DNA from 3 places in the Evansella cellulosilytica DSM 2522 genome. Region 1 is predicted to be linked to each of the others. Evidence: riboswitches for the same ligand, from Rfam matches in the RefSeq annotation. Region 1 holds a riboswitch; each other region holds the start of a gene.
The links. Region 1 has a riboswitch for thiamine pyrophosphate ahead of thiD (bifunctional hydroxymethylpyrimidine kinase/phosphomethylpyrimidine kinase). Riboswitches for the same ligand answer to the same signal wherever they lie in the genome.
Positions count from the first base shown of each region.

Region 1 (4,289 bases):
TTTTGCTTCTTTATGGATCTCCTCCATTGTAAGTCGTCTTCTAGGAAAATCATTGTTAAAGCTAAAGCTACAATATTTACATATATTCACACAGTAATCAGATAAATAAAGTGGCAAGTATAGCCCTATCGTTTTTCCAAAGTGCTGTACAGTCAATTGGTGGGCCTTCTGTGCCATCTCTTCTAAATAATTCTCCGCTGCAGGAGATAAAAGTACAAAATAGTCTTCCTCTGTTAATCGCTCCTTTTGAAGTACTTTTTCAACATCTCTAATAGAGACAGATGAAAACATGTCGTCAAAAGGAAGATCCTTTACCGTTTCAAATTTCTCATAAAAACTCATGAAATCGATCCTTTCGTTTTAATGGGATTTTGTCATCTTTTTTATCCTAAAAAGCCCGTTAATGGTGAGCTAGCATGCGCCTTCGCAGATACTGGTCCTAAGCCGGATAAATAACCTATTCTTCCTGCTTTTACTGCCATATCGAATGCTTTTGCCATTTGTACTGGGTCAGTAGCTGTTGCAATCGCCGTGTTTACAAGGACAGCATCCGCTCCCATTTCCATTGCCTCTGCAGCCTCTGATGGCTTGCCGATACCTGCATCAACAACGATTGGAAGGTCAATTTCATCTATCATGATTTGAATCATTTCTTTCATTCTAATTCCTTTGTTTGAGCCAATTGGTGCGCCAAGCGGCATAATTGCTGCTGCTCCTGCATCTACCATACGTTTTGCAGCCATTAAGTCTGGACTCATATAAGGTAAAACAACAAAGCCTTCCTTTGCTAAAACCTCTGTTGCCTTCGTCGTTTCTTCGTTATCCGGTAATAAGTATTTATGATCTGAAATGACTTCAATTTTAATCCAGTTACCCATACCTACTGCTTTAGCCATTCTAGCAATTCGAATCGCTTCCTCTGCCGTTCTCGCGCCAGACGTATTAGGCATAAGCGTTACTTGTTTTGGAATATCGTGTAATATGTCTTCTTCATTACTTTCCACATCGACACGCCTTAGTGCAACGGTTACAACTTCAGAATTTGACTCTGTAATAGCTGCTCCCATTTCTTTATGATCAGCGAACTTTCCGGTACCAACAAATAACCTATTAGTTAACTCTTTTCCACCAATCGTTAATATATCATTCATCATTTTTCCCCCAGTTCTTTTAAAAGCTAATAAGAAAAAGCCTACCAAATTAGGTAAGCTTGTTAAACGCTAGTATAAGTCGTTTACAAGCTTCCCTCCGTTGGCATTAACCAATTCAGGTTCAAAGAGTTGGAATTCACCTCTCAGCCACTTTTTTCAATGGCACCCCTAGCTTTACTATAAATCTTATGGTTACATCATAACAGACATGCGCATCCTTGTGAACCAATACATTACGTCAAAATCCAGCTATGTAATGACTTCGTTTATCCATAAATGTATGATACGATAGCCTTACATAACGAATGACATTTTTCTTACCACTAGGGGTGCCTCAAAGCAATGAGCGTAGTCGTTCAATCTTTTGAAACTCTACTATGAGTGGTTTCTCATAGTGTTCTCGCAACGAACGGAGCCATTGCCATTCGCTGGCCTCGTGCCACACTGGGCTGAGATAAGGAAACCTTAATCCCTTAGAACCTGATCTAGTTTATGCTAGCGTAGGAAAGTGGAGCGGATAGCATTTCTATTTTGAAAACACCGTTCCTATTTGCACGGTGTTTTTTCGTTACGTAAACTTACATCTATTTTTCATATATTATTGAAAGGCGGAGATAGTATGTTAGCACGCGCATTAACAATTGCGGGGTCTGATAGTGGTGGAGGCGCCGGAATTCAGGCAGACTTAAAAACATTTCAGGAGCTTCAAGTTTTTGGGATGTCGGCCATCACCGCGATTACAGCACAAAATACGCTTGGAGTACAAGGGGTTTACCCGTTAGAGCTAAAGGCCATTGAACAGCAAATCACCTCTGTTGCTGATGATATTGGTGTCGATGCTGTGAAAACGGGGATGTTATTTGATGAAAAAAGAATTGAGTTAGTGGCAGAAAAAATAAAGCACTACAAATGGAATAACGTTGTGATAGACCCCGTCATGATCGCAAAGGGAGGTGCTTCGTTATTAACCGATTCATCGATTGAGGCTTTAGTAAATAAGCTACTCCCTTTAGCAACTGTCGCAACACCGAACATCCCTGAGGCTGAAGCAATCACTGGACGTGCAATTACTTCCCTTGATGATCGTAAAACTGCTGCCAAAGACTTTTTAAACATGGGAGTAAAAAGCGTCGTCATAAAAGGGGGGCATGCTTCAAGTGATAACATGGTCGACTTGTTCTTTGATGGTAGTAGCTTTCATTATTTTGAAACACCTAAAGTCGATACAAAAAACACTCATGGAACAGGCTGCTCATTTGCTTCTGCAGTAACAGCAGAGCTAGCAAAAGGTAATACTTTATTTGCTTCGATTGAGAATGCAAAGAAGTTTATTCATTTAGCAATTAAGCACTCCTTAAACATCGGTGGTGGCCATGGTCCTACACATCACGGTGCGCATCGCCAATATCATTTAGACAGCACGGAGGGGAAAACATGGCAAGAATCAATTCCGACAAAATGAAAGATTTCTTAAAGGTTTACTTTATTGCCGGGAGCACTAACGTTCATGGTTCGCTTCCTACTGTTCTCCAACAAGCGATTGAAGGTGGCATCAGCATTTTTCAGTTTCGTGAAAAAGGAAATGGTGCACTAACAGGTGAGTCTAAGATCACTCTTGCAAGAGAGCTGCAACAGCTATGTCAAAAAGCATCTATTCCTTTTATCGTAAACGATGACATTGATCTTGCGATAGAGCTAGATGCTGATGGCGTTCACATTGGACAAGAGGACGATAACATAATAGAGGTACGCAAGAAAATTGGTGACCGTATTCTCGGCGTATCTGCACATACATTAGATGAGGCGAAGGCAGCATTAGCAAGTGGCGCCGATTATTTAGGTGTAGGTCCCGTTTTTCCTACATCATCTAAAGCTGATACACGGGAAGTATGTGGCCCTCACTTTATCGAAGAGCTTCGCCATGAGGGCATTGATGCTCCAATCGTTGCAATTGGGGGAATCAATGTCGAAAATGCTACTCAAGTCGTTCATGGTAAAGCAGATGGGCTATCCGTTATCTCTGCTATCTCCTCCGCTAACGATCCTAGCGATGCTGTAAAAATGCTTAATGAAGCATGGAAATAAACATACTTAAAAAACTAGTGAATGATTTGTCTTTCACTAGTTTTTTTGTGTTTAAGGACTGCATTAATCTAAACAAATTCTCCTTATATTTTTCTCCCTCCCCCACCACGATTAATAAATTCTGCCGTTTTATAAGCATCTATCATTCCGAAAATCCATACAGCAAAATAAGTAAAAAAACCAATAATAACGAACATTAGGAGTACGTTTATAAATTGGATAAACATCAAGAGCACACCTTTTGCTATTTGCCCGTTATAAATTTGACCTAATCCCGTCCAAAGTGCACTTAATACAGCGGCTATACCAGGACTTTTTACCGGTGCTTGATATGCCAAGCCTTCCACCTCTCTTCATTCAACGTTATTAAAGGTATATTAACTGTTATTTAGTTTTATGATGTTTAACTTAGGTGTTAGAATAGATTGTTTATTTTTATAATTGGAAGGGTGGCTAGCGATGGGGCTGTAGTGATTAACGCTATCACATTGAAGGGGCTCGAGCGAAATTGTGTACATACATTTCTCACAGGCGCTCTATCGGCACTTTCTCTTTCTTTTTCCTGCGCTATCTGCTCTAACAAAAACTTCGTAATAAAAAAAAGACGAGGACATCACCTTTTGGTAGTAAGCGATGTCCTTGTCTTATTTAATTTGTTACTCACTTCGTACAGCCAAGTGTAGCAACTAATATTTTATTTTTTACGTCCTCTTCCATCACGGTCTCGTCCGCCGCCGCGACCTCTATCTCTATCGCGATCTTGCTTTGAGGTACGCTTTTTCGCATTGATTCGTGCGCCACCAGTTCCACGGTCTTTACGACGTTTCCCGCCGCCACTGCGACCGCCGCCACCGCCGCCCGATGGACGCTTTTTAGAACGAACCGGTGCTTCGCCAGTGATTTTCACCTGTTTCTTACTTGGCTCTTTCGTCACCATTTGTAATGCTGCGGATACAAGTACAACTGGGTCAAATTCTTCAAGAAGTTGTTTAGCTTCTCCAGTTAATTGTTTACTCGCAGCATTATTAACTGCTTTTTTCAACTCATTCACAG
Region 1 covers NC_014829.1:871,754-876,042, reverse strand. The annotation lists gene thiH (2-iminoacetate synthase ThiH) at 1-342, opposite strand, end outside; gene BCELL_RS03925 (thiazole synthase) at 384-1,151, opposite strand; TPP riboswitch at 1,227-1,331, opposite strand; TPP riboswitch at 1,467-1,675, shown strand; gene thiD (bifunctional hydroxymethylpyrimidine kinase/phosphomethylpyrimidine kinase) at 1,771-2,613, shown strand; gene thiE (thiamine phosphate synthase) at 2,586-3,236, shown strand; gene BCELL_RS03910 (hypothetical protein) at 3,320-3,574, opposite strand; gene cshA (degradosome RNA helicase CshA) at 3,931-4,289, opposite strand, start outside.

Region 2 (4,289 bases), 990 kb from region 1:
CTCTATATCTTCATCAAAATATGAAAAATCTGAATAACTGTAACTTCCATCTAAGAAATTGAACCATATATTATGAGAACTTCCCTCTCTTATCCAATAAACTCCTTCATGCTGATAGTAAATAACATCCATGTTAGATGAATCCACATTCTTTTTTTCAAAAAAATCTACCACAAACTCATCAGCAGCTGTCTTTGTATAAGAAGGTGCTTTATAAATTGACACTTCTGTTCCATTATCGTTCAGATCCTTATCAACAGTGATTTTCGCTTCCGACATATTAGCCTTATAAAGAGGTACAATGGATAAATTTCCAAATTCCTTGAAATGATAGTATGTAAAAATACTTACAAATGAAATTACTACTAGAAATAAAGGGGTAAAATACTTCACTGAATGTATTATTCCCTTTGATTTTAAGGTGATGAGTCCTATAATGATGCCATATCCAATGATTGCCCCTAGTAGATTGTTAAATAAATCATCAAGGACAAAATTACCGTATGCCGTCACTAACTGGATACTTTCAATGGATATGGTAAATAACAATGCAGCTCCAATTGCCCAAATTGCTCGTTGAAATCGTGAATGTAATAGTGGAAAAAGGATGCCAAACGGCACAAACATAATGATGTTTAATATGACGAACTGCCAATGCCTTATACTAAAGTTATGCCAAGCTTCTTTATATGTACTGAAAAGAGATAAATTCATCCCACCTTGAAAACTAGGACCTCTATTCAAGAATGTTACTCCTATAACCATGATGATATAACCAATAAATAATCCTCCAAAAAATAATTTATTTATTGGAATACCTTTCTTTCCCTTAAAAAGTTTCCGATATACAATGAAATACCCTATAAAGATAATAATACCTAAAACAATTAATGCTAGTAATGCTAGTAAAAAATACTCTCTCAAAATACCCATAATTTCTTGTATTCTCATTACCTTCTCCCTCTGACAACAAAATAGATATGCTTCGATTATTTCGATTAATAAATCTCTGCTTGTTTTGCACGATTCTTTTTTGAATTAAATTCCTATATCAACCGGTATTTTTTCAAATCCTTCCCTTTATATAGACGAAACCAAAGTTTAAATAGTTTGTTTTTTCCTAAAATAATTGATTTCTTAATCAATTAAATTGAAACCTCCATTATTATTTAATCCTACATAAACCTGAGGAACCCTCATTCTGTTATTTTCTTCTACAAAAATGCTCAATATTGGACTTTTAATAGAGATGCAGAGGGACGTTCCCTAATAAATTCAATGGAAGCAACGAACCGTCCCGTGCTTTATATTTATAAATCTTTACTGTATAGATAATAAACCTTCTTCAAAAAATATATTGACGTAACTTTATATGAGGAGGGACTAATATGGACACACAAAGAGCACAAGAAATCATCGAATCACCTGCTATGATTAATGTTTCTTATCATGGGATTCCAGTTTATATTAAGGAAGTAGATGCTAATAGTGGCAAAGCCCGCATTTTTCCTTTAGATGAAATGGAAAATGAACAAGATGTAGATGTACAAGGACTTACAGAAGGATAAGAAAAACTAAAAGCGGCGAATAAATGATGCCACATGTCTTTAAAATAATAGTGAGTGCTCTTCTTGCTACTACACGTGGCATCATTTCCACCGCAAAGGTACACTTTCTTGGAGAAGTTTCATGCATCTTTCTTTACATAGTTAAAATAATCATAATCGTATAAATAAGTATTGAAAAATTAATTCCACTAAGAAATACAAAAACATAGAACAATTTGGTCATTTGTTTTATTCTTGGATCCATGCTCAATATTAAAAAAACGATAAATAAAAAGGAACTAAACAATAAAACGAATTGTATCATTTTCCCCTCCCTACGTTGTTCATTTTTCAGAAGTCGTTTCTTCAACATGATATTTATTGTTGATTCGAGTATCGCACACATTTTGCTTATTGAAAATACTTATTAAAACAAAGAAATTTTAGCAAAACAAATGATAATTGCATTTTATTCTCCATAAACATTACCACAATCGATTTCCCAGTATGATGATATAAGACTATAGAAGGAACTCTAAATAAATAGTTTTGGTTGAAGTCCTTATAGTTATATGATACAACTATTAACGAGTTATAAAATATTTCAGAATAAACTTCATATTTTCACTACTAGGGGTGCTACATAGCTGAGAGAGACAAATAAGTCTTAACCCTTATAACCTGATCTAGTTCGAACTAGCGTAGGGAAGAAGTGTTTTTCAATGATTAATATACGACTGCAGCCATCGTATATGTCTCTTACATTGTTAGCAAAGCCGCTTCTTCTAATAGAAGTGGCTTTTTTATTTCTTCTCTTAGTTTTCAAAGTGGTATGAATATGACAGTAACACTTATTAAAAATGAGGAGTGGTACGAGATGAAATTTAGCGAACGTTTACACAAAAAGCTTCAGCCTATTTGGCGTAAAAACCATGCACATCCTTTCGTTCAAGGAATTGGTGACGGCACGCTTGATAAAGAAAAGTTTCGTTTTTTTATGATTCAAGATTATCTTTACCTCATTGACTATGCAAAGCTTTTCGCGATTGGTGCTGTTAAAGCGAAGGATGTAGAAACAATGGGCAAATTTGCTAACTTGTTAGATTCAACATTAAATGAAGAAATGTCACTACACAGAGAGTACGGGAAAAAGTTTGGAATTACGCCTGAGGAATTTGAGCAAGCTGCTCCAGCACCGACAACTTTAGCATACACGCATTACATGCTACATGTTGGACAAAACGGTACACTTGCAGACCTCGTAACAGCCTTGCTTCCTTGTATGTGGAGCTACTGGGAAATTGGTAAAGAATTAAATGAAATTCCTGGTGCAAGTGAGCATGAGTTTTATGGCGAGTGGATCCAAATGTATAGCTCCGAGGAATTCGGTCAGTTAGCCGAATGGACTATCAATTTACTTGATGAACTAACGGAAGGAAAAACAGAGGACGAGTTAGCAAAGCTTGAAGAAATCTTTTTAAATACAACTCGTTTTGAATATATGTTCTGGGATATGTCCTGGAATAAGCAAATGTGGCCGACAGATGAGTAAGAAGACGCTTCAGTTCCACGATGTTTCATTTTACTACAACTCGGAGCAAAGCATATTAGAGAACTTGCATTTCACTGTCAATGATGGTGAATTCGTAAGTATTATTGGTCCAAGTGGTTCTGGAAAAAGTACATTATTCAAGATAATTACCGGGCTTGAACAACCATCAAATGGTGAGGTATTGATCAATGAGCGAGTTGTAGAAAATAGGCTCGGTCAAGTTGGTTATATGCCGCAACAAGACTTGCTCATGCCATGGCGTACTATTTTAGAGAACGCAGCACTTCCACTAGAAATTAAAGGGTTAAAAAAGCATGAAGCTCACGAACAAGCTAGAAAACTGCTAGTTGAGTTCGGTCTAAAAGAAGTTGAAAATAAATTTCCTAGTGAATTATCTGGCGGTATGAGACAAAGAGTATCTTTTTTACGAAGCGTGCTTTCTGGCTCAAACATTCTTTTATTAGATGAGCCGTTTAGTTCTCTTGATGCAATTACAAAATTATCGATGCAGGAATGGTTGTTAGAGAAATGGGAAAAGGCAAAATCTACCGTATTATTTATTACTCATGACGTAGATGAAGCGTTATTTTTATCTGATAGAATCTACGTTTTTACCGAAACGCCGGTTACTCGCTTACAAGAAGTGACTGTCCCGCTCTCCCGTCCTAGAGACATTCGGGATATTCATCAACCACAAGTGATTGAACTAAAAGAAGCATTAATTGATCAGCTTCGTTCGAGGGTAAAGCTATGAAAAATTGGAAGGATTTTATTGCACCGACAGTGATTGTTTTGATTGTACTCATTGCCTGGGAGATTAGCGCAAAGGCGATAGGCATGGCTTTTATTTTACCTTCTCCTACACAAATTATTGTTCGTCTCTGGGAGTTAAGAGGTAGTTTATTACTCGTCCATATGCCAGCTACGCTCACTGTTATTTTAACAGGTTTATCTTTATCCATTTTTCTTGGAGTAGGATTAGCGGTATTGATGAATGTGAGTAAAACGTTAGAGAAGGCACTTTATCCTATTATTATCTCTTCTCAAACGATACCTGTTATTGCACTTGCCCCAATATTCGTGCTTTGGTTCGGCTATTCGATTTGGAGTAAAGTTGCTGTCACGTTATTAATTACGTTTTTTCCTATTACGGTAAATACGTACGATGGACTCAAATCTAGTAATAAAGA
Region 2 covers NC_014829.1:4,562,376-4,566,664, forward strand. The annotation lists gene BCELL_RS20835 (VanZ family protein) at 1-951, opposite strand, end outside; gene BCELL_RS20840 (H-type small acid-soluble spore protein) at 1,389-1,568, shown strand; gene BCELL_RS22830 (hypothetical protein) at 1,702-1,872, opposite strand; TPP riboswitch at 2,170-2,272, shown strand; gene tenA (thiaminase II) at 2,425-3,099, shown strand; gene BCELL_RS20850 (ABC transporter ATP-binding protein) at 3,092-3,853, shown strand; gene BCELL_RS20855 (ABC transporter permease) at 3,850-4,289, shown strand, end outside.
Region 2: it holds a riboswitch for thiamine pyrophosphate, as region 1 does, so the genes downstream of both, tenA (thiaminase II) here and thiD (bifunctional hydroxymethylpyrimidine kinase/phosphomethylpyrimidine kinase) in region 1, are expected to answer to the same signal.

Region 3 (4,289 bases), 1.6 Mb from region 1:
CAGAAGTGTGCCGTTTTTGCCCCTTCTGCAGGTAAAGTTTCATCGTGATACTCCATTGCGCGCTCTGGATCTAATGCTAATTTAAATTGATCTCTCCACCTGAACTCAAAACGCGCTTTCGACAACGCATCATCGCGTTTTTGTGCACCAGGGTGTCCTTTTGCTAAGTCAGCGGCATGGGCTGCGATCTTATAAGTGATTACACCTTCGCGTACATCATCACGGTTTGGTAAACCGAGGTGCTCCTTCGGTGTTACGTAACAAAGCATCGCCGTTCCGTACCAGCCGATCATTGCTGCCCCAATAGCCGACGTAATATGATCGTAACCAGGAGCAATATCCGTTGTTAACGGTCCTAACGTGTAGAATGGCGCTTCTTTACAAGTTTCTAGCTGCTTATCCATGTTTTCCTTTATTAAATGCATTGGCACATGTCCAGGGCCTTCCACCATTACTTGAACATCGTGCTCCCAAGCGATTTGTGTTAGTTCACCTAACGTCTCTAGCTCTGCAAACTGTGCTTCGTCGTTGGCGTCTGCAATAGAACCAGGTCGTAAACCATCACCAAGAGAAAACGCAATATCATATGCTTTCATAATGTCACAGATTTCCTCGAAGTGAGTATATAAAAAGTTTTCCTCATGATGGAATAAACACCACTGTGCTAATATGGAGCCCCCGCGAGATACGATTCCCGTCATGCGCTCGGCAGTTAAAGGGACGTAGCGAAGAAGGACTCCTGCGTGAATAGTGAAGTAGTCAACGCCTTGTTCTGCCTGCTCAATGAGTGTGTCGCGGTATACTTCCCACGTTAAATCCTCTGCAATCCCATTCACTTTTTCAAGCGCTTGATAAATGGGTACAGTTCCAACCGGTACAGGAGAGTTCCGAATGATCCACTCGCGCGTTGTATGAATATTTTTCCCGGTAGACAAATCCATGATCGTATCGGCACCCCATCTCGTTGCCCATGTCATTTTTTCAACTTCTTCAACGATAGAGGAAGATACCGCAGAATTCCCAATATTCGCATTAATTTTCACGTGAAAGTTCCTACCAATAATCATTGGCTCTGACTCAGGGTGATTAATATTCGATGGAATGATTGCGCGTCCACGTGCCACTTCATCTCGAACATATTCAGGTGATAAGTTTTCACGTATCGCGATATACTCCATTTCAGGAGTGACGATTCCTTTTTTCGCGTAATGAAGCTGGGTCACATTTTTACCTTTTTTTGCTCGCAGTGGCTTACGGTTCAGCCCTGAGAAAATTTCATGATTGCTCCTAGGATCATTTTCGTCTTTATAGCCATTATCCTCTGGCTTTATTTCTCTACCGTCATATTCTTCCACATCTTCTCGTTCAAGAATCCAGCTCCTACGTATTGGTTGAAGTCCTTTTCTAACGTCTACCTTTGCATGAGGATCTGTGTAAGGACCACTAGTGTCGTAAACACGCACTGGATCGTTTTCTTCTTCACCAAAAGTGCTTGACGTAGGATCTAACGTAATTTCTCGCATAGGTACTCGAATATCCTCACGTGAGCCTTGTACGTAAACCTTTTGACTTCCTTCAAAGTTAGACATAATTGAAATGTTTTGCTCTTGTAAAGATGCTTCTTTTGCCATAAAAAAATCTCTCCCTTTTTTTGTAATGAGGACAGATTTAGCACAGTACGTAGCGTTGGAAACTAATGACAACAAACAAAAAAGCCGGAATCCATTATGGACGGACCCGGCTTCGTAATAGTAGAAGTAGTTTTCAAGATAGTAACTGCATGAACTTCCCTACGCTAGTATGAACTAGATCAGGTCCTGAGGGTCAAAAAGCTTCAACGTGCTTTTCTCTCAGCCCAACTCATTGGACACCCCTAGTTATTGCTATTCAATTTTCTTTCAATTTAAAGTATACAGACATTTCCGTAAAAATGGAAGAGGAGATTATAATTTCCTTTCCGCAATAAGAGGCAGCTAATATCAGTATGTCTAAATCAAAGTTTCTTTAGGAATACAATGAATCGCATGATTTTACAAAAAATATAAAAAATAAACATATTATTTCCAGGGGAATATCGTAAAATGGTGAGGAGATGACTACTACTCGCATTACCTGTCAGAAATTGTTTCATTTATGATGAAAAAACAGTATGATTATTGTTATGCAAGTGCAAAAGAGTGATGAATGTTTGGAGGGGAAGGATGTTACGGTCTTTATTTCAAACGCATAAGCAGGAGTTTGTGAAATTTATAAACTGCATGGTTGATGCTATTTATGTAATGGAAGTGAAAAATAATACTTTTTATTACACTGTCATGAATATAGAAGGAATGAAGCTTAGCGGTTTAACTGAAAGGGCAATTGGGGAAACGATAGATACAGTATTGCCAAAGGATAGAGCAGAATATTTGATGAATCAATATCGCCAAGTACTTCAAGAGAGAAAATCCATTACATTTGAGGCGATTACAGCAAATGGGGATATAGGAGAATCGATATTAACCCCGATATTTGATGAAGAGAAAAAAGAAATTACATATATTTTATCCGTTACACGTGATATATCAATACGAAAAAAAATGGAGAAGCGACTTGAAGAAAGTGAAGAGAGGTATAGGTTAATTGCTGAAAACTCAACAAACTTAATACAGTTGGTTGATAGTGATGGAAACCTTATATATGCATCTCCTTCATTTAAAAAAATATTAGGTTATCATCCTATAGATAAATCCCACTCTGTATTTGGACAGTTTCATGATTGTGGCAAAAAGGAAGAATTTAAGAAACAATTTGAAAGTGCCTTATGTAAAAAAGAGACAGTTTCTATAGAAATGGATGTTCAGCATGAGAATGGTAGCATCTTATGGCTAAAGGTTGATATTATTCCTATTTTTGAAATTGGAAGTAAAATAAGTAAGATGCTAATAGTGGCAAAAGATATAACAGAAAGTAAAGAATATGAAAAAGAAATACGCTTTATGGCTTACCATGATCCGTTAACTGGATTGCCGAATAGAGGTTTTTTTAAAGAATATATGCTCATGTCACTTGAAAGAGCAAAAAAGAATAGTGAAAGCATGGCATGTTTGTTTTTAGACTGCGACAATTTTAAACAATTAAACGATGCGCATGGTCACGATGCAGGAGATAAGTTTTTGCAATCTGTCGCAAAACGTTTACATTCTGAACTGCAAAAAGATGATATGATTGCGAGGATAGGTGGTGACGAGTTTAATATTTTGTTGTCACAAATGAATAGTAAACAACATGTGAGTGATGTTGCACAACGTTTGTTAAAGGTCATTAATGAGCCATGGCCACTTTCCGGTGGAGAATGGGAAATTACTGCAAGTATAGGCATTGCTCTCTATCCAGAAGATGGTGATACGATGGAAACGTTGTTGAAGCATGCTGACATTGCTTTATATGATGCAAAAAATAATGGACGTAATCAATATAAGTGGTATGACGCTAGTTTATATTAATGGTTTATTATTGGTGAAACGAAATGATGTATGTTCAAATGTGTTTTTTTGATAAAATGATAATGATAATTTTATGTAAAAAGGAGATATTTAGATGAGCTGGAAGCAAAACTATGAAAAATGGATGAACACACCGAATTTATTAAAGGAGTACAAAGACGAGCTTGATCAATTAAAGGATAATGAGGCAAAGCTAGAGGACGCATTTTACAAAAACTTAGAATTCGGAACAGGTGGATTACGAGGAGAACTAGGTGCTGGTACGAACAGAATGAATTTGTATACAGTACGTAAAGCTACAGAAGGTTTAGCGCAATATATACTTGCAGAAGGTGAAGAGGCGATCAACAGAGGTGTCGTAATTGCTTACGATTCAAGACATATGTCCCCAGAATTCAGCCTAGAGGCTGCAAAAACATTAGGCTATCACGGTATAAAAACTTACGTATTCTCTAGCCTACGTCCGACACCAGAGCTTTCTTTCGCTGTAAGATATTTACATGCATATGCTGGAATTGTCGTCACTGCTAGTCATAACCCTCCTGAATACAACGGCTATAAAGTGTATGGTCCAGACGGTGGACAAGTACCACCAGAAATGGCGAATGAGATCATCGACTATGTCAATAAAATAGAAAATGAGTTAGAGGTTCCTGTAAAGGAAGAAGCAGAACTACTAGAGGCTGGTACACTCACATACATAGACAAGCAAGTTGATGAAGCTTATTATCAACAACTAATGACACTTGTCGAAAACCAAGAAGTCATTAATGAAATGAAGGACGAATTGAAAATTGTCTTTAC
Region 3 covers NC_014829.1:3,934,054-3,938,342, reverse strand. The annotation lists gene thiC (phosphomethylpyrimidine synthase ThiC) at 1-1,631, opposite strand, end outside; TPP riboswitch at 1,771-1,885, opposite strand; gene BCELL_RS18155 (diguanylate cyclase) at 2,202-3,485, shown strand; gene BCELL_RS18150 (phospho-sugar mutase) at 3,580-4,289, shown strand, end outside.
Region 3: it holds a riboswitch for thiamine pyrophosphate, as region 1 does, so the genes downstream of both, thiC (phosphomethylpyrimidine synthase ThiC) here and thiD (bifunctional hydroxymethylpyrimidine kinase/phosphomethylpyrimidine kinase) in region 1, are expected to answer to the same signal.